3 regions of the Pseudomonas viciae genome follow, and region 3 is predicted to be linked to each of the others. Evidence: predicted binding sites of a transcription regulator. Region 3 holds the regulator's gene; each other region holds the start of a gene.
What was found. The regulator FliA, encoded in region 3, starts transcription of late flagellar genes. The targets are predictions, from matches to a motif close to CTAAAGTTTNNNNNNNNNNNGCCGNTAA.

Region 1 (9,841 bases), 1.9 Mb from region 3:
GATCCGTGCTTCGGGGTTGGTTCGTTCCGCGCAGTTGCTGCAACGCTGGCGCAGCGAAGGGCATGTCACCCAGGGTTGGGGCGCGGCAGGCTTGCAGGTGTCCGCGCCGGACGGCAGCAAGCTCGTCTTGCTGCGGCAGTTGCTGGCCCAGGACAACCCGACGGATGTCGAGATCAAGCCGCCGTCCCTGGAGGATCTGTACCGCCATTACATGGTCCGCGCGGCGGCCGAGGAGGCCAGCTCATGAACCCGATCTGGAACATGGCCCGCAAGGAATTCAGCGATGGCTTGCGTAATCGCTGGCTGCTGGCGATCAGCCTGTTGTTCGCGGCGCTGGCCATCGGCATCGCCTGGCTCGGCGCGGCGGCCTCTGGCCAATTGGGGTTTACCTCGGTGCCAGCGACGGTGGCGAGCCTGGCCAGCCTGGCGACGTTCCTGATGCCCTTGATCGCCTTGCTCTTGGCCTACGACGCGATTGTCGGCGAAGACGAGAGCGGCACTTTGCTGCTGTTGCTCACCTATCCGTTGGGGCGCGGTCAGTTGCTGCTGGGCAAGTTCGTCGGTCAGGGCCTGATCCTGACCCTGGCGACGCTGATTGGCTTCGGTTGCGCGATGCTGGCCATTGCCCTATTGGTGGACGATATCGAACTGAGCCTGCTGCTCTGGGCCTTCGGCCGCTTCATGTTGTCCACCACCTTGCTCGGCTGGGGCTTTCTCGGGCTGGCCTATGTGCTGAGCAGCCTCTCGGCGGAAAAGTCCACCGCAGCCGGGCTGGCGCTGGGGGTGTGGTTTTTCTTTGTGCTGGTGTTCGACCTGGTGCTGCTGGCGCTATTGGTGCTTAGCGAAGGCCGGTTCAGCCCGGACCTGTTGCCGTGGTTGCTGCTGTTCAACCCCACGGATGTGTATCGGCTGATCAATCTGTCCGGGTTCGATCCTGCGTCCAGCGGCGCCGCCGTGCTGACCCTGGGCAGCGACCTGCCGGTGTCGGGGCCTTTGCTGTGGGTGTGCCTGTGGCTGTGGGTGGCATTGCCGTTGTGGTTGGCTTATCGGTTGTTCAATCGCCGGTGTCCGTGATTTCTGATGTTTATAAGGGAGCATGCAACGATGAACAGGCTGTATTTCAAGGCGAGCCGTCTCTTGGCCGGGGTGTTGGTGTGCCTGGCGCTGGTGGCGTGTGACAAAGCCCCGCCACCGGTCAGCGAGGCGGCGCTGGCGTTTCACCCCACTGACGAATGCCACGTCTGCGGCATGGTCATCAACGACTTTCCCGGGCCCAAGGGCGCAGCGGTCGGCGCGGGGAACGTCAGGAAGTTCTGCTCGCCGGCGGAGATGCTTGGCTGGTGGTTACAGCCGGAAAACCACCGCGCCGATGTGCAACTGTACGTCCACGACATGGGGCGCAGCCATTGGGATACGCCGGATGATGCTCATCTGATCGATGCCAGGACCGCTTATTTCGTGATCGGCTCCGGGCTCAAGGGCGCCATGGGCGTGGTCCTGGCCTCGTTCTCCGACGCCCAGGCGGCGGAAAAACTCGCCAGGGACACCGGCGGCCGGGTGTTGCGCCTGGACGACATTGACCAGCAGTTGTTGGGGCAGGCGACGGCCATGTCGCCGATGAGTCATTGATGGACTAGTCCTGGAGGGCGGAAGACTCAGATCCCATCAAATGTATCCACTCCGAATCTCCTGTGGGAGAAAGGCGCGAGCCAGCTCTATAACCACCTGGGCGTGGTGAAGAACGAGGCCATTTCCGAGCGGGCCAGTGCCGAGCCGAAGTAGGGGCCTTGCACATGGTCGCAAGCGACGCTGCGCAGTTGGCTGAATTGCCGGGCGTTTTCGATGCCTTCGGCGGTGACCATCAGCCCTACGCTGCGGCTCAATCGGATCATCGCCAGGACGCCTTCCTGGTCATGTTCCAAGCCCAGCTGCGCGAGGATATTGCGATCGAAGCGGATGCCATCGAACGGCTGGTTCAATACTTCGCGAAGGGATGCGATGCTCGTGCCGAACTTGTCGATGTTGATCCGTACGCCGAGATCTTTCAGGGCATGAAGGGTGCGGGCGACGGTCTTATGGTCGGCCAACAGCACCCCTTCGGCCACTTCCAGGGTCAGCCGATGAGGCTCCAGGCCGCTTGCGTCAAGGGCCGTTTGCACCTGGTTGAGCAGAAAGCTGCTGCTGAACCACTTGGGCGAAACCGCGACGGACACGCTGACGGCGGTCGGCCAGGTAGCTGCTTCCTCACAGACGTTGATCAGCATCCAGGTCCCCAGTTCTTCCAACTGGCCTGACGCTTCGGCGACCGGTATGAAGTCGGACCCGCCCAGTTCACCTTTTTCGGGATGATGCCAGAAGGTCTGGGCTTCAAAGCCATGCAGTTGCTCGGCGCTCACGTTGAAGCGCGGTAGATAACGCAGCTCCAGCTGATCCTCCTGCATCGCATCACGTAGTTGTTGCTCGTATCGTCGACGGTCGCGGGCCACATTGCCCATGGCCTCGACATATACGCGCCAGGTATTACGACCAGCCGCCTTGGCCGCATACAAGGCAATATCAGCGTGGCGCAATAATTCATCGGCATGTTCGTCGCCGGGTTGCGACCAGACAACGCCGATGCTCACCCCCAGGTACAGGGTATTACCGTCCAGGTGCATGGGGCGTTGCATGCAATCGATCAAGCGCTCACAGAGTTGATCGAGATCGTGCGCATTGCCCGGGTCGGGCATGACGATGACAAACTCATCACCGCCCAGACGGGCCACCAGATCGGTGTCGCGCACGTTTTGCTGAAGGATATGGGCCACCTCCCTGAGCACCTTGTCCCCCACGGCATGCCCCAGGGAATCGTTGACCGGTTTGAACCGATCCATGTCCAGGTTCAACACCGCCAGCGAGGTACCGTCAGATCGATCCAGGTGCTTGCGCAGGCAATCGAACAGATGGTTTCGGTTGGCCAGGCCGGTCAGCGGGTCGTGCAGGGAAAGATGCTTGATCTGCGCCAGGGCCCGTAGCTCGTCGGTGATATCGGTGGCGGTGCCGCGAAATCCCAACGCGCCGGATTCGATGGCCCGCACCGACAGCTTGCAGGTGCGGATGCGCTGGTTGCGTGCGGTGTACTCGCATAACAGTGGGGCGGATGAGGCGCTGTCGGCGCCGCCGAGCAACCATTGAGCAATCGAAATCGAGCCACCGTGGGGGTGCAGCAGCCGGTAGAGGGGCTTGCCCAACCACTCGGTAGGGCTGAACCCGGTCACTTGTTCGAAGCGATCAGACAGGTAGGTCAGCGTCCCGTTCGAGTCGATCTCCCACAGCCAGTCAGAGGACACTTCGGCAATGTCTCTGAAGCGTTCTTCACTGCGTTCCAAGGCCTTGCGGTGAGCCAGTAAGCTGGTGTACTGGCGCTCCTGTGCGCGGAGCATGGCCAGGGCATGGCGTAACACGGCCAGCGCCAGAAAGGCCAAGACCAGTAATGCCAGGGCCAGCAAGGGCAGCAGGATCCTGCGCAGATCCTGACCCGGCGTCGATGGCCGCCATGCCAGGGCCTCTTGGGTCAAGTTGTCGAGCAGCACCTGGGCGGTATCACTGGGGCCCGGTGTTCTGGCGATATGGGCATCGGGCAGGGCAAAGTCCCGCGCCAGGCCTTGCAGGGCGGCGGAATCGAGGACTTTTACGAACAGCAGCAGGCTGGGCGGGCCGGGGATTTCGGCCACGCTATCGTCCGTGCCGGTGGTGATGGCGGAAGTGGCGACGAACGCGGGCATGCCGTCGTGATGCAACAGTTCGACGACAACTTCATCGCGGTTCTCCGATGCACTGGCTTTTTCCTCCAATGCGCGCAGGTTGCCGGTCAGCCATGTGTCGGCATCGACCTCATCCATCTTGCCATCGATCACCGAATAGACGGTTTTACCTGTCGGGGAAATGACAAACACCGCCTGGTAACCGTAGAGCGAGTAAACGCTGCTGCCGACATTTTCCTGGTCGTAGGCCCACTCTTTGTCCATTTCGACATGCAAATGCCGGTAAGCATCGCTCCACTTGGAATAATCGCTCAGGTCCCGCCCGATGCCCGTGCGGATACCATCAATGGCCCGCTGGGCAAAAAACAGGCTCTGTTCACGGGCGCGCTGGTCCTGGACCTGGGTGATGTTGAGCAACACGGCGATCGCCAATGCGGACATGACAAACAGCAGGAGCATGATGGCCGGGAAGGTACGACGGGTGAAGCTTCGGGTTGGCGAGCCCGGGGAAAGAACGATTGAGTCGTTGCCAGCATCTTCAGTCATAAATAAGTCATCAGCCAAAAGCGATTTCACCCGCACCTGTCCTTTATCGGCTGTAGGGCTGATTAACTTAGTGGTGGTCGTAATTGGTGCACAGGGGCGCGTTGACGTGCAGGTTTTTGGCGTTGTTGATGATGCGGCTATTTTGATTATTTATTGCTGAAAAGTTTTGATAATTCGTTTTTGCTATCATTTTCTTCGTATTTTAAGACATAGTTTGCAATCCTTGAGCAGCCGGCAATCTCTAGAATACGGTGTATTGGATCCAATCTGGTTCGCCTCTCGCGAATCGATCCAGTGGCTGTTGTCCTCAAGGAGACGAACGCATGATGCTCAGCGACCCTTCCCTCAAATACCGCCATTTCTCCACCGTGGACTTGCCTGACCGGCAATGGCCGTCCAAGGTCCAGCGCCAGGCACCGACCTGGTGCAGCGTCGACATGCGCGATGGCAACCAGGCGCTCATCGAGCCGATGAACGCCGAGCGCAAGCGGCGGTTCTTCGAGCTGTTGGTCAAGACCGGCTTCAAGGAGATTGAGGTGGGTTTCCCCGCCGCTTCGCAGACCGATTTCGACTATGTGCGTGAGTTGATCGAGGGCAACAAAATTCCACCGGACGTGACCATCCAGGTCATGACCCAGGCGCGTACGCATTTGATCGAGCGAACCTTCGAAGCGCTGAAGGGCGCCCCGCGTGCCATCGTTCATGTCTATAACGCCACCGCACCGGTGTTCCGTGATGTGGTGTTCGGGGTCGATAAAGCCGGTTGCATCAAGATTGCCACCGATGCAACGCGGGAAATCAAGGCGCTGATGCAGCAGTACCCGCAGACCGAGTGGACGTTCCAGTATTCGCCGGAAACCTTCTGTTTCACCGAGCTGGATTTCGGCCTGGAGATTTGTGAGGCCGTGGCCGCGCAATTCGAGCCCACCCCGCAGAACAAAATGATCCTCAATCTGCCGACCACCGTGGAGGTCTCCACCGCGAACGTGTTTGCCGATCAGATCGAATGGTTCTGCCGTCACTTCAGTCGTTTGGACAGCGTGATCATCAGCGTCCATCCGCACAACGACCGCGGCACCGGTGTCGCCACGGCCGAGCAGGCTTGCCTGGCGGGTGCCCAGCGGATCGAAGGAACGCTGTTTGGCAATGGCGAGCGTACCGGTAACGTCGATATCCTCACGCTGGCAATGAACCTCTATACCAGCGGGATTTCCCCACGGCTGGACTTTTCCGACATCGTGCATGTGCAGCGTGAAGTCGAGTACTGCAACCAGTTGCCGACCCACCCGCGGCATCCCTATGCCGGCGAGCTGGTATTCACGGCGTTTTCCGGTTCGCATCAGGACGCGATCAAGAAAGGCTTTGCCGCCCGCAACGCCCACCCCGACGGGTTCTGGGAAGTTCCTTACCTGCCCATCGACCCGGCAGACATGGGGCGCAGCTATGAGGCGGTCATCCGCGTCAACAGCCAGTCCGGCAAGGGCGGCGTGGCCTACCTGCTGGAGCAATACGGCATCGTCCTGCCGCGGCGCCTGCAAATGGAGTTCAGCGGCCTGGTCCAGCAAGTGGCTGACGATACAGGCCGGGAGATCACCAGCGAGATGATCCTGGAGTGTTTTACCGAACAGTACCTCACCGAAGGGATGCCTTACCGGCTCGGCAAACCGCAAGTGGTCAGCGAAGGTGACACGACCTACATCGATGCGCGGTTGGTCGGACCACAGGGCCCGGTGCACCTGGCCGGCGAGGGTAACGGCCCGTTGGCGGCCATGGTCGATGCGCTCGCCGCCTGCGGCATCAACCTGGATATTGCCGATTACCATGAGCATGCGACGCGTGACGGAGCTCAATCCGAAGCAATTGCCTACGTCGAGATCCGCTTGGGCAGCCAGTTCATCTTTGGCGCGGCGCGCGATGGCAGCTTCCTGTCGGCGTCCTTGAAGGCCTTGGTGAGCGCCGTCAACCGGGCGACCCGCAGCGGCTTGCTTGGCTCGCTGAAGACCTCAGCGTCGGCCCGGATACACCATTAAAATGCAAACCCTGTGGCAGCAAGCGCCCTCGCCACGGGGTATTTGCCTGGCGATCACTCCGCCAACAACACCGCCGCATCGAAACCCACCCGCAAGTTGCCCCAATGACGGCCGCCGAAGAAGAAGGGTACGTCGATCTCGGTCATGATTTCCCCGGTATCGCGCAGGTAGGTCTGGAGCAGGAAGCGCTGGACGTTGCCCGCTGCGCGCAGGCCGATCGGGTCGCCGAAGATCCGTTTGTTGCGGCATACCGGCAGGTCGACTGTGCGATCACCCGTGGGCGGCTTCGACACCCAGCTGTTGTTCACCGGGCAATAGCCCTTGGTATCGACGATAAACGACACCTTGCCACCCGGCGTGCTGCGGGTGAGCTTGTCGCATTCTTCCTGGCAGACCTGGGCAAAGCGTTCGGTATAGCCGGTCATGTATTGCTTGGGGTCGGTGCCGGGGATCAATTGGTAGTTCTGGTCGAACAGGTTGAGGCCTTCCTTTTGCAGCGCTTCCAGGCGTACCTGGAGGATGTCGCGGCACTGGCTGGCCCGGGTGATGGCGGCATCCAGCTTGCCGTGGCCGAGCACGAACCGACCCAACAGCGCCTGCACTTTTTCGGCAACACCGGAGAGGTCACGGGTCGCCGTCGCCGAATGCTGCATACGCTGGTCGATCAACTGGCTATCGGCATGGATCTGGGTCACCCGTTCGTTGATGCCCGTATTGCTGTCGGCGAACTGCTGGATATGCGTGGCAATGTCCGCCAGTTTGCCGTTGGTGGATTCGAAATCGCCGATCATGCTTTCGAAATGACCGGAGGCGCGCTCCACCACTTTCTGAGTTTCCCGGGCGCTGTGGCTGATCTGGGTGGTCTGCTCGTGGGTGGAGCCGACCTCTTCAAGCATGGCGTCGATGTTGCGCGAGATATCGTCCGTTGCCCGGCTGACATTCTGCGCCAATGTGCGCACTTCATCGGCCACTACGGCGAAGCCCCGGCCACTTTCACCAGCCCGGGCGGCTTCGATGGCAGCGTTGAGGGCCAGCAGGTTGGTCTGGGCAGAGATTTGCTGGATCAACCCGACAATGGATTTGATGCTTGAAGAGCGCTGGTTCAAGGCGCCCACCAGCGTCGCGAATTCATTGAGGCTGCTGGAGATTTCACTGATGTTGCCAGTCACTTCCAGAAGCTCGGCGTAGGAGTCGCGGGCCATGCTCAGGTTCTGGGCGGTGGTGCTGGAGATGCCCTGGGTCTGGCGCGAGACTTCTTCAATGCGGCCCACGGCGGTGTTGCTCTGGTCCATCACTTCCTTGGCGAAGCGGGCCTGGTGGGTAGCGCTGTCACTGGAATCGCTGATGTTCTTCAGCGAACGCGCCGATTCGACGGCGATGTGCACGGTCAGGGCCTGGACGTTGCTGATGATCTCCCGCTGCTTGGCCAGGAAACGATTGCAGGTGCCGGCCAGCGTCCGAATCTCGTCGTGGGTCACCAGCGGCAGGTCCTTGGACAAGTCGCCTTCGCCGTTGGCGATCTCTTCCAGGGCCTTGGTCATGGCGGTGACGGGGCGCACGATGAGGTGGCGCAAGTACCAGACCATGAAGCTGATCATGCACAGCGACAGAAACGCACCGAAGAGCAGGGCATGGGTGAGGCTGTCGAGCCGACCCTCGATCTGCCCCAGCATTGCGCCGTCCAACTGCGCGTTGCGCAATTGCAGCAGGATATCGGCGCGTGCGCTGAGGGTCACCCAGTACAGCAGGCCACTGACCAACACCAGCAGGAAAAGGCTCGACAGCTTTTTGGTGAGCGTATCGAAAAATTGCATTTCGATAGACTCGTACAAGGCCTTTAACGTCTGCATGCCGCTGCTCCTGGGCAAAGAAATCTCTCAATGGAATACATTCGACCGCGAGTGGCAAAGCTTTAGGGGGATAGGGCGATTTGATATCACTTTACGTGATTTGGCGTAGCCCAGCGCAGCACGGACCCGTGGGAGCGGGCTTGCTCGCGAAGGCGGTAGCACATTCAACACTGATGCAACTGACCCATCGCATTCGAGCAAGCCCGCTCCCACAGGGGTTTGATGATGGTCAGTAATGAATAGAAAAGATTTACTGGGAATCGTTCTCAAAGTATATTCGCTCTCATTAACATCCCCCCCTATGAGTGCAGCGTCTTGAATCGTTCCACCCCCCTCGCTAATCGCAACGTCTTCATCAAGTGTGTATTGCCAACCTTGTCTTGCTGCTTCATCGCAAGTCCGGTGTGGGCACAGGACACCCTTGAACTGCCGGCTACGGACATCCAGGGCAGTCGCATCACTCAGGACGAGGGCTACACGGCATCGCAAGCCAGCACGGCGAGCAAAAGCGATGTACCGATCAAGGAAGAGGCGCAATCGATCAACGTGGTGACCCAGCAGACCCTGGACGACTATCAGGTGCGTTCGCTGGCCGACGCAATGAAGTTCGTCAGCGGCGTCAGCCAGGGCAATACCTTGGGCGGCTCGCGGGACTCGTTGGTCAAGCGTGGTTTTGGCACCAACGACGACGGCTCGATCCTGCGTGATGGCGTGCGTTCGAACCTGGGGCACAACTTCAGCGCCACCACCGAACGGGTCGAAGTGCTCAAGGGCCCGGCCTCGATGCTGTACGGCGCGCTGGAGCCTGGGGGCCTGGTCAACGTCATCAGCAAGAAACCCGAGTACACCCAGAGCACCACGCTGAGCGGCTCGGCCTACAGCGAGGGCGGCGGCACCATGGCCCTGGACACCACTGGGCCGTTGGGCGATACCGGCCTGGCTTATCGTTTGATTGCCGAGCGTGGGCACGAGGACTACTGGCGCAACTACGGCGTCAACGAGAGCACGCTGGTGGCGCCGTCCTTGGCTTGGACGGGGGAGCGGGCTTCGTTGAACCTCAGTTACGAGTACAACGAATATTCCAATCCATTCGATCGCGGAACGGTGTTCAGGAATGGGCATCCGGAGGATATCGACTATGACAAGCGTCTGGATGAGCCGTGGGCCAAGAGCGTGGGAATTCGCGAGACGGCCACGGCGCGGTTTGAGTATGAACTGAGCGAGGATTGGAAAACGCGGGTCACCTATGGCTGGAACAATGACCGGTATAGCCTTTCAATCGCGCAGCCGCGGATGACAAGCGGCGGTGTTTTCCAGCGTGCTGCCAACGGCGCGCACTACGACGATGAAACCCGCTACGCCAGCTGGGATTTCATCGGCAAGCAGGAGCTATTCGGTCAACGTCATGACCTGTTGATCGGCGTGGATAACCAGGTATCCGATCAGTTCCGTGGCAAGACCTACCGTGGGGCCTATCAAGCGGGTTTCGACATCACAGCACCGGTGTACGGTGGTCTGGAAGAACCCAGCGTCATCAGTCCAGGCCAAAGCAACTTGAGCAACAAACTGACTTCCAGCTCGGTGTACCTGAAAGACAACTGGCACCTGGATGATCGCTGGATCCTGGTCTTTGGGGGGCGCTACCAGCATTACGACCAATTCAGCAAGCAGG
Region 2 (9,841 bases), 2.0 Mb from region 3:
ATTTTAATGGCCATACCCCGGTCAAAACGTTTGTTTCCAACGGGCTGCTTTCGGCCAGCAAGCCCTATCCCGACCTGAATGAAGTACAAGGCCAGGCCGGGGCCAAGCGGGCGTTGCTGATCGCCGCCGCGGGGGCGCACAACCTGTTGTTCAGCGGCCCGCCGGGCACCGGCAAGACCCTGCTGGCGAGTCGTTTGCCTGGGCTGTTGCCGCCGTTGGCGGAAAGCGAGGCGCTGGAAGTTGCAGCCATCCAGTCGGTCGCCAGTTGCGTGCCGCTGAGCCATTGGCCGCAACGCCCGTTTCGCCAGCCGCACCACTCGGCCTCCGGCCCCGCATTGGTGGGTGGCGGATCGAAACCGCAACCTGGGGAAATCACCCTCGCCCACCATGGCGTGCTGTTCCTGGATGAACTGCCAGAGTTCGACCGCAAAGTGCTGGAAGTTCTGAGGGAACCGCTGGAGTCGGGCCACATCGTAGTTTCTCGCGCCCGTGACCGGGTGCGTTTTCCGGCACGCTTCCAACTGGTGGCGGCGATGAATCCCTGCCCCTGTGGATATCTAGGCGAGCCCAGCGGGCGTTGTTCGTGTACGCCGGACATGGTGCAGCGCTACCGCAATAAGCTCTCCGGCCCCCTGCTGGACCGCATCGACCTGCACCTGACCGTCGCCCGTGAGGCCACAGCCCTGAGCCCCAAGCTCGAACCCGGGGACGATACAGCCACGGTCGCCGAGCAAGTGGCCGAAGCCCGGGAGCGTCAGCAAAAACGCCAGGGCTGCGCCAACGCCTTCCTGGATCTGCCGGGTTTGCGTCGGCACTGCAAGTTATCCACAACCGATGAAACGTGGCTGGAAACCGCTTGCGAACGGCTGACCTTGTCGCTGCGCGCCGCCCACCGCCTGCTCAAGGTCGCCCGGACGCTGGCGGATCTGGAGCAAGCGGCGAGTATCCGCCGGGAGCATCTGGCCGAAGCCCTGCAATATCGACCCGCTACACCTTGAAGCGCGTCACGGCTTGGTCAGGTCTACCAGCGGCGTTTCCCGTACCTCGGTTTTTTGACCGTTCTGGATTTCATCGATGCGCTTGAGTGCCTTATCCACGGCGCCCTTGTCCGCCAACAGGCTGTAGTGGATCTGGAATTGCTTGTGCTCTTTCGGCGCGATAGTGGGCACCAGGCCCAGTGGTCGCTGATACCGGCGGTTATAGGAGAAACTGGTGCCTGGCTCCAGCCCGGTCACGTAGCCCTGGCCTTGGGTATCGGTGTTTTTCCACAGGGAGAACACGGGAAGCGTCCCGGTGTTGAAGCCGACCGATACGCCGAGGCTACCGGCCTTGTTATGCAGCACGGTAAGGGTGTCGCCCTTGGCGTCGGCGTATGGCACGACGTTGTAGACGGTTTCGTCGTAGTCCTTGGTCGGCGCCCGGTAGGTTTGCCAATCAGGCAAATCGCCCTTGGCCTTGTCGTTGAACGGCGAGACCTGCTTGACCGGCGCGGCAAAACGAGCGCCCTGCTCCAGGAAAGGTGTGCTGAAGTTGCTGTGGTAGAGCGCCTGGTATTCCTTCGGATAGTCACCGTTGTTGGTCAGGGTATCGCTGAGGGCGAACGTCACGCTGCCTGCCTCGGTGACCAGTTCGGTCTGTACCGAGAAGTCGACCTTCTTGAACGCCTGCTCCTTCAACTCGCCCCGCAGCGTGATGGCGTACGGCGGTTTTTCGTCGATGTGCAACGTGACCTTATTGGCCGGGATGTTGGCAGCGCGACCATGCAGGGTCAGCAATTCACCGTTGTCGATGCCGGGGTGGCCGACCCATTCGTAGCCACAGCGGGTCACCAACTCATTGAAACCTTCCAGCCAGCCCAATCCGCCGCGACCATTGAGTTCAATGAACGCCGGATTGACCACTTCCTTGACTGGTGAGTCCCAGCCCATGCGCACATTCCCGACCGATGCCTGCAGCACATTCATGCCCCGGGTCGGAACCACTGAAAGCTTCATGGTGCCGTTGTCGATGTCGATAATGCTGACGCCTTCTTGCCGGCCGCCGTGCAGGGTGCGCATCGTCACGGAAAAGGGTTTGTCGGTTTTCACGCCGAGTTGCTGGCTGGTGATTTGCCAGGGCTGGGCAGCCTTATCGGTATCGAGCAGGACATAGTCCCAAGCCATGGCGTGGGAAGCAGCGCCCAAGGCGCTAAGGGCAACGAAGAGTTTGAGCGAATTCATGGACACGGCCTTTTCTTGGAGTTGTGCGGTTTTTATAGACTTGAAGAAACGTTTCAGCAAGCTTAAAAACGGCAACATCTCGGAAAAAACCACAAATTGGAGGGGAAAGCTTTGTGGGAGAAGGTTGATCGCGAAGGCGGTGGGTCAGTCAACGGTTGATGTTGGCAGTACCGCCGTCATCGCGAGCAAGCTCGGCTCCCACATGGGTCCCGGGTGTTCACAGATCCTGTGTTCACCACAAATCCTGTGGGAGCTCGGGGGGGATTGCTCGCGATGGCGCCGGCGAAAAAACTCAGCGGAACCGATCAACCTCTTGACGCAGGTCCTGGGCCAGTTTTTCCAGTTCCTTGGCGGTGACCGCCAGGTTCGAGACCACTTGACGCTGTTCGCTGTTGGCCATGGCGATGCTTTGCAGGTTGCTGCTAAGCAGGGTCGCGGTGCTGCTTTGTTCCTGGGTGGCAGTGGTAATGGCAGCGAACTGTTGGCCAGCGGAGCGGCTCTGCTCGTCGATGCGCGCCAGAGCCGAGGCTACGTTGGCGTTGCGCGACAGACCTTCCTGCATCAACAGCTTGCCCTGCTCCATGGTGCTGATGGCGTTGCCGGTTTCCTGCTGGATGCTGTTGATCATGCCGGAAATTTCGTCAGTGGCCTGACGAGTACGGGAAGCCAGGCTGCGAACTTCGTCAGCCACCACGGCGAAACCACGGCCCTGCTCACCGGCACGGGCAGCTTCGATGGCGGCATTCAAAGCCAGCAGGTTGGTCTGCTCGGCGATCGAGGTAATCACCCCGACAATGCCGCCAATCTCCTGGGAGCGCTGGCCGAGGGTGTTGATGACCGTGGCCGTGCTATTCAGCGCGCCGGCAATTTGCTCCAGGGACGACGACGCTTCATCCATCGACGTACGACCGATCCGGGTTTGCTGGGCGTTTTCCTGGGCCAGGCGCTCGGTGTTGCCCATGTTGTCGGCGATGTCCAGCGAGGTAGCGCTGAACTCTTCCACCGCGCCGGCCATGCTGGTGATTTCCCCGGACTGCTGCTCCATCCCTTCATAGGCCCCGTTGGACAACCCGGACAGGGCCTGTGCACGGCTGTTGACCTCTTGCGAAGCTTTTCGGATGTGCTCGACCATGGTCGACAGGGCCTGGCTCATCTGGTTGAAAGCGCGCGCCAGTTGGCCGATTTCGTCATGGCTCGAGACATTCAGACGCACGCTCAGATCGCCGGCACCCAACGCTTCAGCCTGACGCACCAAATCCCCCAACGGCGCCAGCTTGCTGCGTAGCAGCCACATTGCCGCGCCGACCGCCAGCAACATCGCCAACAGACTGCCAATGGCCAGTTGCGTTCCGACGCTCCAGGTCACGGCGCGAATTTCAGCTTTCGGCATGCTTGCCACTACCGCCCACGGCCCGCCTGTGAATGGCACGGCAACGCTGTAGAAATCTTCGGCGGTATCACTCCAGAACGCACCCTTACCCGGTTTTTTGACCAGACCGACGATGGTAGTGGCCGCTTGATCCAAGGCTTGCACACCTGCCGGCGGCACCAGCCATTTGTTTTGCTCGTCCAGCAAGGCCAACGAACCGGTCTGGCCGATACGGAAGCGCTTGAGATTCTCGAACTGCGCGTTCTGTGCATCGGTGTAATCAAATCCTACATACAACACGGCAATGACCTTACCGCTGCTGTCGCGTACGGGTGTGTACTGCGACATGTAGAAACGTCCAAAAAGCAACGCGCGACCGATATAGCTCTGCCCACTCATCACCGGGGCATAAGCCGGGCCGGCCCGGTCGAGCATGGTACCGATGGCACGCGTACCGTCCTGCTTGCTCAACGAAGTACTGATTCGGATGAAGTCATCACCGCTGCGCACGAATACCGTAGCCACTCCGGCGGTCGTTTGCTTGAACTCGTCAACTTCCTTGAAGTTGTTGTTCAGCACTTCGCTGCCCAGGTTCAGGCTCGGCGTCTGGACACCCGCCACCGTAACCGGCTGATCCGGGTGCACGCTCAGGCCAGCGCTGAAACGCTTTTCGAACAGACCGCTCAACCGCTGGGTGCTTTCACGCAAAGTATCGTGGAAGGTGTTGAGCTGGTCGGCCATCAGACGCGCTTCACTGGCCAGGTGTTCTTCACGGGTGGCAAGGTTGGCAGTGTCCAGCGAACGCAGGGCAAAGAGGGTACTGCCGGAGATCACGACCGCCAGTATCACAGCAAGGGCAAGGCCTAGCTGTGAGGCGATCCGGGCACGGGGTTGAGACATGACAGCTCCTGGCCGAGAGACCGGATCGTCCTGATCACGTCGCGCACTCGGCAATTTATTCGGGTGATGTGTAGGGAGTACTTTCTAATACGAAAGTACTACCTCAACACCTTCGGCGGCGAAATCGAATACTTGAGCGCCATGGAAGGATTAATGCCAAATAGCCATCACCAGCACTGCAACACTTCACCCAAGACGCTCTACAACAGGTAATTGCATGGCCTTCACTTCGCTCTGGAGAAAATCGCTGAGTCGACGCAAGCGTTCACCTCCGGGGCGGGTTTTCGGCCAGACGAGGTAATAGTGCTCGCCGCTGGCAACCGCGGTCGGCCACGGCAGGCTCAAGCGCCCCTGGGCGACGTCTTCGGCCACCATCAACAAATCGCCCATGGATACACCGTAACCACGGGCCGCCGCGATCATGCCCAGCTCAAGCGTATCGAACACCTGCCCGCCCTTGAGCGAGACCTTGTCGGACAGGCCCATGCGCTGAAGCCAGTTGCGCCAGTCACGGCGGTCCGGCGTGGGGTGCAGCAGTTCGGCGCTGGCCAAGCGCGCCACATCCCAGGGCTGGTCGTTCAACAGGTTCGGCGCGCCCACCGGGATCAACTCCTCGGGGAATAGCAGGCTGGCCTCCCAGTCTGCGGGAAAATGCCCATTGCCCAGCAATACCGCGCAATCGAAGGGTTCTGTGTTGAAGTCAACCGAGTCGACGTCCATCCAGGCGCTGGTCAGTTGCACCTCGTTGCCGGGCTGCAGATGTCGGAACCGACTCAAGCGTGCCAGCAGCCAGCGCATGGTCAGGGTCGACGGCGCTTTCATCCGCAGGATGCCATCTTCACCGTGCAAGGTATGACAGGCCCGCTCCAGCGCCATGAAACCTTCCCGCACCCCCGGCAGCAGCAACCGCGCCGCCTCGGTCAACTGAAGGTTGCGACCACTGCGCTGAAACAACCGACAGGCAAAGTGCTCTTCAAGGGTACGAATATGCCGGCTGACCGCACTTTGGGTAATCGACAGTTCTTCAGCCGCCCGGGTAAACGAGCTGTATCGCGCCGCCGCTTCGAATGCCCGCAGCGCATAAAGAGGAGGGAGACGACGAGACATCAGGAAAACTCCTATAGCGTTTGGCGAAACCCTACCAGAAAGTCTTTCAGCATGAGTTTTAATCATGCCAGCGATCTTTTTTATCCTTTTGTGCAAACCGCCACAAGCGCCGAGAATCACCGCTTTACAGCCTTGTTTGAACATGGAGAGTGATGATCATGCGGCATCCGGTGCGTACTGAACTCTGGGCCATCCTGCGGCTGGCGGGGCCGTTGATTGCCTCGCAGTTGGCGCACATGCTGATGGTGCTCACTGACACCGTGATGATGGCGCGCCTGAGCCCCGAGGCCCTGGCCGGCGGCGGGCTCGGGGCAGCCACTTACTCGTTCGTGTCGATTTTCTGCATCGGTGTGATCGCGGCGGTGGGTACCTTGGTGGCCATCCGTCAGGGCGCCGGCGATGTTGAAGGCGCCACCCGGCTGACCCAGGCCGGGTTGTGGCTGGCGTGGCTGATGGCGCTGGTGGCCGGCTTATTGTTGTGGAACCTCAAGCCGGTGTTGTTGCTGTTCGGCCAGACCGAAACCAACGTGCTTTCCGCCGGCCAGTTCCTGCTGGCGCTGCCGTTCGCCCTGCCCGGCTATTTGAGCTTCATGGCCCTGCGCGGCTTCACCAGCGCCATCGGCCGGGCCACGCCGGTCATGGTGATCAGCCTCGGCGGCACGGTGGCTAACTTCCTGCTCAATTACGCGCTCATCACCGGCCTGTTCGGCCTGCCGAAACTAGGCTTGATGGGGATTGGCCTGGTCACGGCCATCGTCGCCAACTGCATGGCCCTGGCGCTGGCCTGGCATATCCATCGGCATCCGGCCTACCGGGCTTATCCGCTGCTGAACGGACTGTCACGGCCCAATCGCCATTACCTCAAGGAGCTGTGGCGCCTGGGCCTGCCGATTGGCGGCACCTACGCGGTGGAAGTCGGGCTGTTCGCCTTCGCCGCGCTGTGCATCGGCACCATGGGCAGCACACCGCTGGCGGCACACCAGATCGCCCTGCAGATCGTCTCGGTGGCGTTCATGGTTCCGGCGGGGATGTCCTACGCCATCACCATGCGCATCGGCCAGCACTACGGTGCGGGGCAACTGCCGATGGCGCGACTGGCCGGGCGGGTCGGCATTGGCTTTGGCGCCGCCGTGATGCTGGCGTTCGCGATGGTGTTCTGGCTGCTGCCCAATCAGTTGATCGGCTTGTTCCTGGACCACAACGACCCAGCGTTCCGCCCGGTGATCGACCTGGCCGTGAGCCTGCTGGCCGTGGCGGCGTGGTTCGAGCTGTTCGACGGCGCACAAACCATCGCGATGGGCTGCATTCGCGGGCTCAAGGACGCCAAGACCACCTTCCTGGTGGGCCTGGGTTGCTATTGGTTGATCGGCGCACCGGCGGCGTGGTGGATGGCTTTTCACCTGGACTTGGGGCCGACGGGGGTCTGGTGGGGCCTGGCCCTGGGGCTGGCCTGCGCGGCGGTGAGCCTGACGCTGGCGTTTGAATGGAAGATGCGGCGGATGATCAGGGGTGAGGCTGGGCCGCGGCGTTTCAAGGTCGTCCAGACTGAATGAATACCCCTGTGGGAGCGGGCTTGCTCGCGAAGGCGGTGGATCAGCCAGAAATGTATCGACTGACCCACCGCCTTCGCGAGCAAGCCCGCTCCCACTAAGGGTTGCGTTAGCTCACAACTTCCCTCGCTGATTGATCGCCATCAAACGTCAGGTATTGCACCAGCTCAGGCAACGGCAAGGGCTTGCTGATCAAAAAACCCTGCACCTGATCGCACCCGAAGCCACGTAGCAAATCCAGCTGTTCCCGGGTTTCCACGCCTTCGGCCACCACTTCCAGGTTGAGGTTGTGCGCGAGGTTGATCATCGCATGCACCAGTTTGCGGTTCTCTTCGCGCTGCTCCATGCCGCCGACAAAGCTCTTGTCGATCTTGAGCAGCGCGATGGGCAGGCTGTTGAGGTGCACGAACGAGGAGAATCCGGTGCCGAAGTCGTCCAGGGAGAAGCGCACCCCCAAGCGACCCAAGGCATCCATGGTCTGTTTGACCAGTTCGCTGCGGCGCATGACGGCGGTTTCGGTGAGTTCGAATTCCAGCCACTGGGCCTCGACTCCCCGCTCGGCAATCAGCCGGCTCAGGGTCGGCAGTAGCTGGCTGTCCTGGAACTGCCGGAACGACAGGTTGACCGCCATGTGCAACGGCGCCAGCCCCCGCTCGCGCAGGGCCTGCATGTCGCGCAACGCCCGGGAAATCACCCAGTAGCCCAGCGGCACGATCAGGCCACTCTGTTCGGCCAGCGGCACGAACTCACTTGGCGGCAGCAGCCCGCGTTCGCCGTGACGCCAGCGCACCAGGGCTTCGAGGCCGACGATGTGGCCGCCATCGAGGTCCAGCCGGGGCTGGTAATGCAGCTCCAGTTCATCGCGACGCAGCGCCCGGCGCAGTTCGCTTTCCAGATCGGCGAGGCTACGGGCGTTACGGTTGATGCGCTCATTGAAGATATGGAAGGTGCAGCCTTGGGTGCTCTTGGCCTGCTGCATGGCGATATGCGCGTGCCACATCAGCGGGTCCGCGCCGGCCTGGGCACGGGCGTGAGCGATGCCCAGGCTGCAACCGATCAACAGGCTTTCGCCATCTACCCAATAAGGTTCGGCCATGGCTTCGGTGATGCGCTCAGCCATCCATTCGGCCCGCTGCGGGGCACGGCGGGTGTCGATGAGCAAGGCGAATTCATCGCTGCCCAACCGGGCCAGTTGATCGCCCGCCTCAAGTGACCCTTTGAGCCGCGATACCACCTGCAAAATCAAACGGTCACCGGCCTGGTGGCCGAGGGCATCGTTGGCGTGACGGAAGTTGTCCAGGTCCAGGTGACCGAGTGCCAGGCCGCGACCTTCGTTTTCAGCCAGGCGTGCCGCCAGCAAAGTCTGGAAACCCTGGCGATTGGCGATGCCAGTCAACGGATCCTGCTCAGCGAGGCGCTGCAGCGTGTTTTCCAGCACCCCGCGCTCACGCACATGGCGCAGGCAACGACGCAGGGTCGGCCCGTCGAGTACATCACGCACCAGCCAGTCGCTGACGCCATCGGGTGGCGTCGAGGGTTCATGCTCAAGCAGCAGGACTGTCGGCAAGCGGCAGCGGCCTGGCGCCGGTTGCAACGCCGCAATCGTCAGCAGTACCGCGTGACGGTTGTCTTCGAACAGGCTGCTGACCGAGTCCCAGCTCGGGGCGCTGATCAGCACGACCGACGGCCCCATGGGCGCCAGGCACTCGCGCAATATCGCTGACCACTCAGGCGTTTCGGCCAATAGCAGCAAACGCAAGGGTTCGACAGGCGTAGACAAGCTGACTCCCTAGACTCTGCAAGGTGGTTGGCGCCGGGCATTATGACCTTGCCGATCGGCAATGACCAATGCCAATGGTTCTCAAACACTTGCTTTTGGCGGTTTTTTACACGCGAAATCGCACGTTAGACGCATGTGCGCCCGACATCCTGCGCGAAAGTGGGAAAAGCGGCAAATGACAATGATGTGTTACGTCACAAGTCGGACAGAGCAGCACAATTCTCTGAGCCTGTTAAAATGCCGGCCCATTTCGCAAACGACCCTCTGACCCTGTCATGTCCCGACTCAATCCCCGGCAGCAAGAAGCCGTGAACTATGTCGGCGGCCCTCTTTTGGTGCTCGCCGGTGCAGGCTCCGGCAAGACCAGTGTGATCACCCGCAAAATTGCGCACCTGATCCAGAATTGCGGCATCCGTGCCCAGTACATCGTCGCCATGACCTTTACCAACAAGGCCGCTCGAGAAATGAAAGAGCGGGTCGGCGGCCTGCTGCGCGCCGGCGAAGGTCGTGGCCTGACGGTCTGCACCTTCCACAACCTGGGCCTGAATATCATCCGCAAGGAACACGCCCGGCTAGGCTACAAACCGGGCTTCTCGATTTTCGACGAGACCGATGTCAAGGCCTTGATGACCGACATCATGCAAAAGGAGTATTCGGGCGACGACGGCGTGGATGAGATCAAGAACATGATCGGCGCCTGGAAAAACGACCTGATCCTGCCGCCCGAAGCCCTGGAAAACGCCCGTAACCCCAAGGAACAGACCGCAGCCATCGTCTACACCCACTATCAGCGCACGCTCAAGGCGTTCAACGCGGTGGACTTCGACGACCTGATCCTGCTGCCGGTCAAGCTGTTCCAGGACAACGCCGACATCCTTGAAAAATGGCAGAACAAGGTCCGCTACCTGCTGGTGGA
Region 3 (9,841 bases):
TCATGGGCCTGGTGCCCGGCATGCCGCACTTTTCCTTCCTGAGCATGGCGGCGGTTGCCGCGGGTGGCGCCTACCTGTTCTGGAAGAAGCAGAACGTGCAGAAGGTCCAGGCCTTGCAAGAGGTCAAGCGCCAGCAGGAGTTGCTGCCGTCGCCGGCCCGAGCCATGGAGACCAAGGAGCTGGGCTGGGATGACGTGACGCCGATCGATATGATCGGCCTGGAAGTCGGTTACCGCCTGATTCCATTGGTCGATCGCAACCAGGGGGGGCAGTTGCTGGCGCGGATCAAGGGCGTGCGCAAGAAGTTGTCCCAGGACTTGGGCTTCCTGATGCCCACCGTGCATATTCGCGACAACCTCGACCTGGCGCCTAGCGCCTACCGCCTGACGCTGATGGGCGTGATCCTGGCCGAAGCCGAGATCTATCCGGACCGCGAGTTGGCGATCAACCCCGGCCAGGTCTACGGCACCCTCAACGGCATCACCGCCAAGGATCCGGCTTTTGGTCTGGAAGCGGTGTGGATTGAAATCAGCCAGCGGGCCCAGGCCCAGTCCCTCGGTTACACCGTGGTGGACGCCAGCACTGTGGTGGCGACCCACTTGAATCAGATTCTGTACAAGCACTCCAGTGAGCTGATCGGTCACGAAGAAGTCCAGCAACTCCTGCAAGTACTGGCTAAAGGCTCGCCGAAGCTGGCTGAAGAGCTGGTGCCGGGCGTGGTTTCGTTGTCGCAGTTGCTCAAGGTGTTGCAGGCGCTGTTGGCCGAACAGGTGCCCGTGCGTGACATTCGCAGTATTGCCGAGGCTATCGCCAACAACGCATCCAAGAGTCAAGATACCGCCGCCTTGGTGGCTGCGGTTCGGGTCGGCGTATCCCGCGCAATCGTCCAAAGCATTGTAGGCACTGAGTCTGAGCTGCCTGTGATCACTCTGGAGCCAAGGTTGGAACAGATATTGCTCAATAGTCTGCAGAAGGCAGGACAAGGCTCGGAAGAGGGCGTTCTGCTGGAGCCAAGCATGGCCGAGAAGCTGCAGCGTTCGTTGATTGATGCAGCCCAGCGGCAGGAGATGCAAGGCCAACCAGTGATCCTGCTGGTGGCCGGTCCGATTCGCGCGATGCTCTCGCGATTCGGTCGCCTCGCGGTCCCGGGGCTGCATGTGCTGGCGTACCAGGAAATACCGGACAACAAGCAAGTGACCATCGTTGCGACAGTAGGGCCCAACGGCTGAGGTAGTGGTTTATGCAAGTGAAGCGTTTTTTCGCCGCCGATATGCGTCAGGCCATGAAGCTGGTTCGTGACGAGCTGGGCGCTGAAGCAGCCATCATTGGCAATCGCCGGATCGCTGGCGGTGTCGAGTTAACGGCTGCCCTGGATTACAAGTTGTCGGCGCTGGCCCCACGCGTTCCGAACATGGAACTCGAGGATGAGCTGCGTAAGACTCAGTCGCGCATCGCCAGCGCCCAGGCCGAATTGAGCCTGCGCAGTAGCGAAGGCGAAGGTGTCGCAGGCAGCAATCGTCAATTGTTCGCCGGTCAGCCGCTCACCGCCGGCCTGCCGTTGACCGCGGCCGAGCCGCTGGTCGAGCAGGCCCAGGCCGAGCCGCGTCGTCCGGCCCCGGCCCCGGCGCAGGCCGCGCCAGCCAGGGGTGTTGACCCGCGTGCCCTGGACTCGATGCGCTTTGAACTCAACAGCCTGCGTGAACTGATGGAGGTTCAGCTCGGCTCCCTGGCCTGGAACCAGCTGCAAGGCAGCCGTCCGGCCCAGGCCAACCTCTGGCGTCGCCTGCAACGCATCGGCTTGTCCGGCCCGTTGTCCCGTGACCTGCTGGCGCTGATCAACGGTATCGAAGAGCCTCGCCAGGCCTGGCGCATGTTGCTGGCACACTTGGCGCGGATGATCGTCACGCCGGAAGTCGAGCCGCTGGAAGAGGGCGGGGTGATTGCGATGGTCGGCCCTGCCGGCATGGGCAAGACCACCACCCTGGCCAAGCTCGCCGCCCGTTATGTACTCAAGTACGGCGCCCAGAGCATCGCCCTGGTGAGCATGGACAGTTTCCGCATCGGCGCCCAGGAACAACTCAAGACCCTGGGCCGGATCCTCAATGTGTCGGTGACCCATGTGGATCCGGGCCAGTCCCTGGTCCAGGCGCTGGAACCGCTGCTGCGCAAACGCGTCGTGCTGATCGACACCGCCGGCCTGCAAGCCAGCGATCCGGCCCTGCGCATGCAGCTCGAAAGCCTGGCCGGGCGCGGTATCAAGTCAAAAAATTATCTCGTGTTGGCAACCACTAGCCAAAAGCAGGTTCTAACCGCCGCGTACCACAGCTACAAACGCTGCGGGCTGGCCGGCTGCATCCTGACTAAGCTGGACGAAACGGCAAGCCTGGGCGAGGTGCTGAGCCTGGCGATCGGTCATGAATTACCGGTGGCCTACCTGACCGACGGACCGCGGATCCCGGATGATTTGCATCTGCCGCGCCGTCATCAACTGGTCAGTCGTGCCGTGAGTGTGCAAATGCAGGAAGAACCCAGCGAAGAAGCCATGGCTGATATGTTCGCTGATATCTACCACAGCCCGACCAAGCAGGTCGGCTGAGGTAATCATGAATATTTTTTGTACCTACATCGATGGTCTGCCATGCATTGTTCCGAATGGGAACGCGCAGCCAGTAATGTGGCCTCCGTCTAAGTAAGACAAGGTAAAGAACGAACATGGGCAGCATGCATCCCGTACAGGTGATCGCGGTGACCGGCGGCAAAGGTGGCGTCGGGAAGACTAACGTGTCAGTGAACTTGTCCCTGGCTCTGGCAGAGCTTGGCCGACGGGTCATGCTGCTGGACGCCGACCTGGGCCTGGCGAACGTCGATGTGCTGCTGGGGCTCACGCCCAAACGCACGCTGGCGGACGTGATTGAAGGCCGCTGCGAACTGCGCGACGTGCTGCTGCAGGGGCCCGGCGGGATTCGTATCGTGCCGGCTGCCTCCGGCACCCAGAGCATGGTTCACCTGACCCCGGCCCAGCACGCGGGCCTGATCCAGGCCTTCAGCGACATCGGTGATAACCTCGATGTGCTGGTGATCGACACCGCTGCCGGTATCGGTGACTCGGTGGTCAGTTTCGTCCGCGCTGCCCAGGAAGTGCTCCTGGTGGTCTGCGACGAACCGACGTCCATCACCGACGCCTATGCCCTGATCAAGTTATTGAACCGTGACTACGGCATGAACCGCTTCCGTGTCCTGGCCAACATGGCCCAGAGCCCGCAGGAAGGTCGCAACCTGTTCGCCAAGTTGACAAAGGTCACGGATCGTTTCCTGGACGTCGCCCTACAATACGTCGGCGCTGTGCCCTACGACGAAAGCGTACGCAAGGCTGTCCAGAAGCAACGTGCGGTTTATGAAGCCTTTCCCCGTTCCAAATGTGCGCTGGCGTTCAAGGCTATCGCCCAGAAGGTTGATACCTGGCCACTGCCGGCCAACCCTCGCGGGCACCTGGAGTTTTTCGTCGAGCGTCTCGTGCAACAAACAGCAGGGCCCGTGCTATGACAGCCAGCGGTTACAACCATCTCTATAAAAAATCGGCACGGGACGCCCAATACGAACTGATCGAGCGTTACGCGCCACTGGTCAAGCGTATCGCCTACCACTTGCTGGCGCGGTTGCCGGCCAGTGTCCAGGTTGAGGACTTGATCCAGGCAGGCATGATCGGCCTGCTCGAAGTGTCGAACAAATACGACGCGAGCAAAGGCGCCAGTTTCGAAACGTATGCCGGTATTCGCATTCGTGGGGCGATGCTCGATGAGGTCCGCAAGGGCGATTGGGCACCGCGTTCGGTGCATCGCAACACCCGCATGGTCAGTGACGCGATCCGCGCTATTGAAGCTAAAACCGGGCGAGACGCTAAAGATCACGAGGTTGCGGCCGAACTCCAATTGAGTCTCGATGATTATTACGGGATTTTGAACGACACCTTGGGCAGCCGCCTGTTCAGTTTCGACGACCTGCTGCAGGACGGCGAACACGAAGGGCTGCACGAGGACGGCGCGAGTGCTCACATGGAGCCATCGCGTGACCTGGAAGATGAGCGTTTCCAGAGCGCGCTGGCGGATGCGATTGCCAATTTGCCGGAGCGTGAGCGACTGGTCTTGGCGCTGTACTACGACGAAGAGCTGAACCTCAAGGAAATCGGTGAGGTCCTGGGGGTCAGCGAATCGCGGGTCAGCCAGTTACACAGCCAGTGCGCGGCCCGTTTGCGGGGGCGTTTGGGGGAGTGGCGAGCGCGCTGACAGCTGTGTGGGAGCATTGCGAACGAGCTGGTCTGGCATGCGCTGCGCCAGTCTCCAACCGTGGTGCTCCAGGCCGTTGTCGAGTGTTGTGCCGGATTGATTGAAATGGCGCGTTCAGGTGCTGGGCGCGTTTAAGACTGCTTGGAGGTCGAATTGGACAAGAACATGAAAATCCTCATCGTTGATGACTTCTCAACGATGCGGCGGATCATAAAAAACCTGTTGCGTGACCTTGGGTTCACCAACACGGTCGAGGCTGACGATGGCACTACTGCCATTCCGGTCCTCAACAGCGGGAGCATCGACTTTCTGGTGACTGACTGGAACATGCCCGGCATGACCGGTATCGACTTGCTGCGCCATGTACGCGCCGACGAAAAACTCAAGCACCTTCCGGTGCTGATGGTGACTGCCGAAGCCAAGCGCGAGCAGATCATCGAAGCGGCCCAAGCCGGTGTGAACGGCTATGTGGTCAAACCCTTCACGGCCCAGGCGTTGAAAGAGAAGATCGAAAAAATCTTCGAACGCATCGGTTAACGGCGCCACGGGGGAGCTATGGACAACGAATCTTCAATGGGCGACTTCGAATCGACCCTGAAAAAACATGCCCGCGAACTGGTCGACAGCCTTGAAAAAGGCCGCTTTGGCGATGCGGTTCAAATGATCCATGAGCTCAACCAGACCCGTGACCGAGGTCTGTATCAGGAAGTGGGCAAGCTCACGCGTGAATTGCACAGCGCAATTGTCAATTTCCAGATCGACCCGCACATGCCGCAGGCCGAGGAAGTCTCGCAGATCACCGACGCTACCGAGCGTCTGGGTTATGTGGTCAAGCTGACCGAGGCCGCAGCCAACCGCACCATGGACTTGGTGGAGAGCGCAACGCCGCTGGTCAATGGCCTGAGCGAAGAAGCCCAGGCCTTGAGCACCGATTGGGGCCGGTTCATGCGTCGCGAAGTCGGCGCTGAAGAGTTTCGGGAACTGGCCCGCCGGGTCGACGGTTTCCTGACGCGCAGCGGCACCGAGACCCGCGCCGTGGCAAGCAACCTCAACGACATTCTGCTGGCTCAGGACTATCAGGACTTGACCGGCCAAGTGATCAAGCGCGTGACCCAATTGGTCACCGAAGTTGAAAGCAATCTGCTCAAACTGGTGTTGATGGCCAGCCAGGTCGACCGCTTTGCAGGCATCGAACACGACCGTGAAGCGATACTTGCTGAAAAAGATCCACAAAAACATCTCTCGCAGGGTGAAGGTCCGCAGATTCATGCCGATAAAAGAGAAGACGTTATGTCCGGTCAGGACGATGTGGACGATTTGCTGTCCAGCCTTGGATTCTGAGTTTTAGCCCTGTTTTAGGAGCAGCCATTAATGAGCTTCGGCGCCGATGAAGAGATCCTTCAGGATTTCCTGGTTGAGGCCGGCGAGATTCTAGAGCAACTGTCTGAACAGCTGGTCGAGCTGGAAAGCCGACCAGATGATGCGGACTTGCTCAATGCAATTTTTCGCGGTTTCCACACTGTAAAAGGAGGCGCCGGCTTCCTCCAGCTCAATGAGTTGGTGGAGTGCTGCCACATTGCCGAAAACGTGTTCGACATCCTGCGCAAGGGTGAACGCCGCGTTGATTCGGAACTGATGGACGTGGTGCTCGAAGCGCTGGATGCGGTCAACGGCATGTTCAGTGAAGTGCGCGAGCGCTCGCCGATCACCGCTGCCACCCCTGAGTTGCTCGCCGCGCTGGCACGCCTGGCCGAGCCACAATCGGCTGACGAAGCCGCGCCGGTTGTCGAGGCGGTCGCTGAAGAACCGGTCGCCGAGGAATCGGGCGACATCACCGATAACGAATTTGAACAATTGCTGGACTCGCTGAACGCCGTCAAGGCTGAAGCCGCAGCCCCGGCAGTTCCCGCCCCCCCTGCGGCACCAAGCAGCGAGTCGACTGCCGCTGCCAGCGATGAAATCACTGACGACGAGTTCGAATCGTTGCTCGACCAGCTTCATGGCAAAGGCCAGTTCGCGCCCGATGCGGTTGTGCCTGCGCCAGCCGCGGCCGCCCCGAAAGCGGCGGGCGACAGCTCCGATATCACCGACGACGAATTCGAAGCCTTGCTCGATCAGTTGCATGGCAAGGGCACGTTTGCCGTTGACGCGCTGGACTCGGCCATTGCTTCGGCACCGGCGCCAGCCAAGCCTGCCGCCGCCGCGGCGGGCAGTGACCTGATCAGTGATCACGAATTCGAATCGTTGCTCGACGAACTGCATGGCAAAGGCAAGTTCAGTGAAGTCGGGAAGGCCACGGCCGCCCCTGCTGCTGGGACTACCGCCACTGTAGCGCCGGCGGCCAAGGCTGCGCCAAAACCCGCTGCCAAGGCACCAGAACCGAAGGCCGAGACGCCCAAGCCTGCTGCGGCAGCTGCCCCGGCAGCCGCCCGTGCCCCGGCGGCTGCTCCAGCGGAAAAACCGGCGAGCGAAGCCGAGACCACCGTTCGGGTCGACACCGCACGCCTGGACGAGATCATGAACATGGTCGGCGAACTGGTGCTGGTGCGTAACCGTCTGGTGCGCCTGGGCCTCAACAGCCAGGACGAAGCCATGTCCAAGGCCGTGTCGAACCTCGACGTGGTCACGGCCGACTTGCAGACCGCGGTCATGAAGACCCGGATGCAGCCGATCAAGAAAGTCTTCGGGCGCTTCCCGCGCCTGGTTCGTGACCTGGCTCGCCAGCTCAAGAAAGAAATCAACCTGGAGTTGGTGGGTGAAGAGACCGACCTCGACAAAAACCTTGTCGAGGCGCTGGCCGACCCGCTGGTCCACTTGGTGCGCAACGCCGTCGACCACGGCATCGAATCGCCGCAAGAGCGTGAAGAGTCGGGCAAGGTCCGTAGCGGCAAGGTCGTGCTGGCCGCCGAGCAGGAGGGTGACCACATCCTGTTGTCGATCTCCGACGACGGCAAAGGCATGGACCCGAACGTGTTGCGTTCCATCGCGGTGAAACGCGGAGTGATGGACAAGGACGCCGCCGACCGCCTGAGCGACACCGAGTGCTACAACCTGATCTTCGCCCCGGGCTTCTCGACCAAGACCGAGATTTCCGATGTGTCGGGCCGTGGCGTGGGCATGGACGTGGTGAAAACCAAGATTTCCCAGCTCAACGGTTCGATCAACATCTACTCGACCAAGGGCCAGGGCTCGAAGATCGTCATCAAGGTCCCGCTGACCCTGGCGATCATGCCGACCCTGATGGTCATGCTGGGCAACCAGGCATTTGCCTTCCCGCTGGTCAACGTCAACGAGATCTTCCACCTCGACCTGTCGCGTACCAACGTGGTGGACGGCCAGGAAGTGGTGATCGTACGGGACAAGGCACTGCCGCTGTTCTACCTCAAGCGCTGGCTGGTCAGCTCCGCGGCTCATGTGGAGCAGGGCGAAGGCCACGTGGTGATCCTATCGGTGGGCACCCAGCGGATCGGCTTTGTCGTCGATCAGTTGGTGGGCCAGGAAGAAGTGGTCATCAAGCCATTGGGCAAGATGCTCCAGGGCACCCCGGGCATGTCCGGCGCCACCATCACCGGCGACGGTCGCATCGCATTGATTCTCGATGTGCCAAGCATGCTCAAGCGTTACGCCGCCCGGCGTATTTGATTCTGGAGGGGCGTGGCCCAGTGCCGCGCCTCGTCTAACGGAGTGTTTATGGTAGTTAAAGTCCTGGTGGTGGACGATTCGGGGTTTTTCCGCCGCCGCGTCTCGGAAATTCTTTCGGCGGATACGAGTATTCAAGTCGTCGGTACGGCGACCAACGGCAAAGAGGCGATCGATCAGGCGCTGGCACTCAAGCCAGACGTGATCACCATGGACTACGAGATGCCGATGATGGATGGCATCACAGCCGTGCGGCATATCATGCAGCGCTGCCCGACTCCCGTATTGATGTTCTCCTCCCTGACCCATGAAGGCGCCCGGGTGACCCTCGATGCGCTGGACGCCGGGGCGGTGGATTTCCTGCCGAAAAATTTCGAAGACATTTCGCGCAACCCCGACAAGGTTCGGCAGTTGCTGTGCGAAAAGGTCCACAGCATTTCTCGCAGCAACCGACGTCTTGGGGCCTACAGCGCGCCAGCGCCTGTGGTTGCGCCAAGCCCTGCGCCAGCCCCGACTTCGGCGGGCAGTTTCAATCCGGCACCGGTGCGCAGTGCACCGGCACCTACGCCTGCACGTCCGGCTCCAGTCAGTGCGTCGTCGCCGGCACCCAAGCGCAAAGCCTACAAACTGGTCGCGATCGGTACGTCCACCGGTGGGCCGGTGGCGCTGCAACGGGTCCTGACCCAGTTGCCGGCCAATTTCCCGGCTCCTATCGTGCTGATCCAGCACATGCCCGCAGCCTTCACCAAGGCCTTCGCCGAGCGATTGGACAAACTGTGCAACATCAGCGTCAAGGAAGCCGAGGATGGTGACATCCTGCGTCCGGGCCTGGCGTTGTTGGCCCCGGGTGGCAAGCAGATGATGGTCGATGGCCGCGGCGCGGTGAAAATCCTGCCGGGCGACGAACGTTTGAACTACAAACCGTGCGTGGACATCACCTTCGGTTCCGCCGCCAAGTCCTACGGTGACAAAGTTCTGGCGGTGGTGCTCACCGGCATGGGCGCCGACGGTCGCGAAGGCGCACGCCTGCTCAAGCAGGGCGGCAGTGCGATCTGGGCCCAGGATGAAGCCAGTTGCGTGATCTACGGCATGCCGATGGCCATCGTCAAAGCAGATCTCGCCGACGCGGTGTACGGGTTGGATGACATCGGTAGACACCTGGTCGAGGCGTGCCTGTAATGGATGTGCTTAGCCTGATCGGCATTGTCATGGCGTTCGTCGCCATTATTGGCGGCAATTACCTGGAAGGTGGTCATCTTGGGGCCCTGGCCAACGGCCCGGCAGCGTTGATCGTGATCGGCGGCACTGTTGGCGCCGCGCTGTTGCAGTCGCCCATGAGCGCTTTCAAGCGTGCCATGCAGGTGCTGATCTGGATTCTGTTCCCTCCTCGTGTCGACTTGGCTGGCGGTATCGATCGTGTGGTGAACTGGAGCCTGACTGCGCGCAAGGAAGGCCTGCTGGGGTTGGAAGGGGTGGCCGATGCCGAACCCGACAGCTACTCACGCAAAGGCCTGCAATTGCTGGTGGATGGCGCGGAGCCAGAAGCCATCCGCAGCATCCTGGAGGTGGATTTCTACACCCAGGAAAGCCGCGACATCGAAGCGGCCAAAGTCTTCGAAAGCATGGGCGGCTACGCGCCGACCATCGGCATCATCGGTGCGGTGATGGGCCTGATCCACGTGATGGGCAACCTGGCCGACCCGTCGCAGCTGGGCAGCGGCATCGCTGTGGCGTTCGTCGCCACGATCTACGGCGTAGCGAGCGCCAACCTGGTGCTGTTGCCGATCGCCGCCAAGCTCAAGTCCATCGCATTGCGCCAGTCGCGCTATCGCGAAATGTTGCTGGAAGGGATCCTGTCGATCGCCGAAGGTGAAAACCCGCGTTCCATTGAGCTGAAGCTCCAGGGCTTCATGGACTGA

Region 1: a site for FliA is predicted at 8,208-8,235, ahead of EPZ47_RS16170 (methyl-accepting chemotaxis protein). Genes of this name have one in related genera too.
Region 2: a site for FliA is predicted at 4,598-4,625, ahead of EPZ47_RS28845 (methyl-accepting chemotaxis protein). Genes of this name have one in related genera too.

The regions. Positions count from the first base shown of each region.
Region 1 covers NZ_CP035088.1:3,640,281-3,650,121, reverse strand. Annotated here, with positions in the region: gene EPZ47_RS16195 (ABC transporter ATP-binding protein) at 1-247, shown strand, start outside; gene EPZ47_RS16190 (ABC transporter permease) at 244-1,074, shown strand; gene EPZ47_RS16185 (nitrous oxide reductase accessory protein NosL) at 1,105-1,629, shown strand; gene EPZ47_RS16180 (bifunctional diguanylate cyclase/phosphodiesterase) at 1,716-4,289, opposite strand; gene leuA (2-isopropylmalate synthase) at 4,613-6,319, shown strand; gene EPZ47_RS16170 (methyl-accepting chemotaxis protein) at 6,373-8,169, opposite strand; gene EPZ47_RS16165 (TonB-dependent siderophore receptor) at 8,485-9,841, shown strand, end outside.
Region 2 covers NZ_CP035088.1:6,441,250-6,451,090, forward strand. Annotated here, with positions in the region: gene EPZ47_RS28835 (YifB family Mg chelatase-like AAA ATPase) at 1-998, shown strand, start outside; gene EPZ47_RS28840 (aldose 1-epimerase family protein) at 1,005-2,219, opposite strand; gene EPZ47_RS28845 (methyl-accepting chemotaxis protein) at 2,512-4,488, opposite strand; gene EPZ47_RS28850 (LysR substrate-binding domain-containing protein) at 4,675-5,595, opposite strand; gene EPZ47_RS28855 (NorM family multidrug efflux MATE transporter) at 5,748-7,148, shown strand; gene EPZ47_RS28860 (putative bifunctional diguanylate cyclase/phosphodiesterase) at 7,255-8,925, opposite strand; gene rep (DNA helicase Rep) at 9,201-9,841, shown strand, end outside.
Region 3 covers NZ_CP035088.1:1,764,592-1,774,432, forward strand. Annotated here, with positions in the region: gene flhA (flagellar biosynthesis protein FlhA) at 1-1,229, shown strand, start outside; gene flhF (flagellar biosynthesis GTPase FlhF) at 1,241-2,596, shown strand; gene fleN (flagellar synthesis regulator FleN) at 2,713-3,543, shown strand; gene fliA (RNA polymerase sigma factor FliA) at 3,540-4,283, shown strand; gene EPZ47_RS08115 (chemotaxis response regulator CheY) at 4,449-4,820, shown strand; gene EPZ47_RS08120 (protein phosphatase CheZ) at 4,839-5,624, shown strand; gene EPZ47_RS08125 (chemotaxis protein CheA) at 5,655-7,925, shown strand; gene EPZ47_RS08130 (protein-glutamate methylesterase/protein-glutamine glutaminase) at 7,974-9,101, shown strand; gene EPZ47_RS08135 (flagellar motor protein) at 9,101-9,841, shown strand.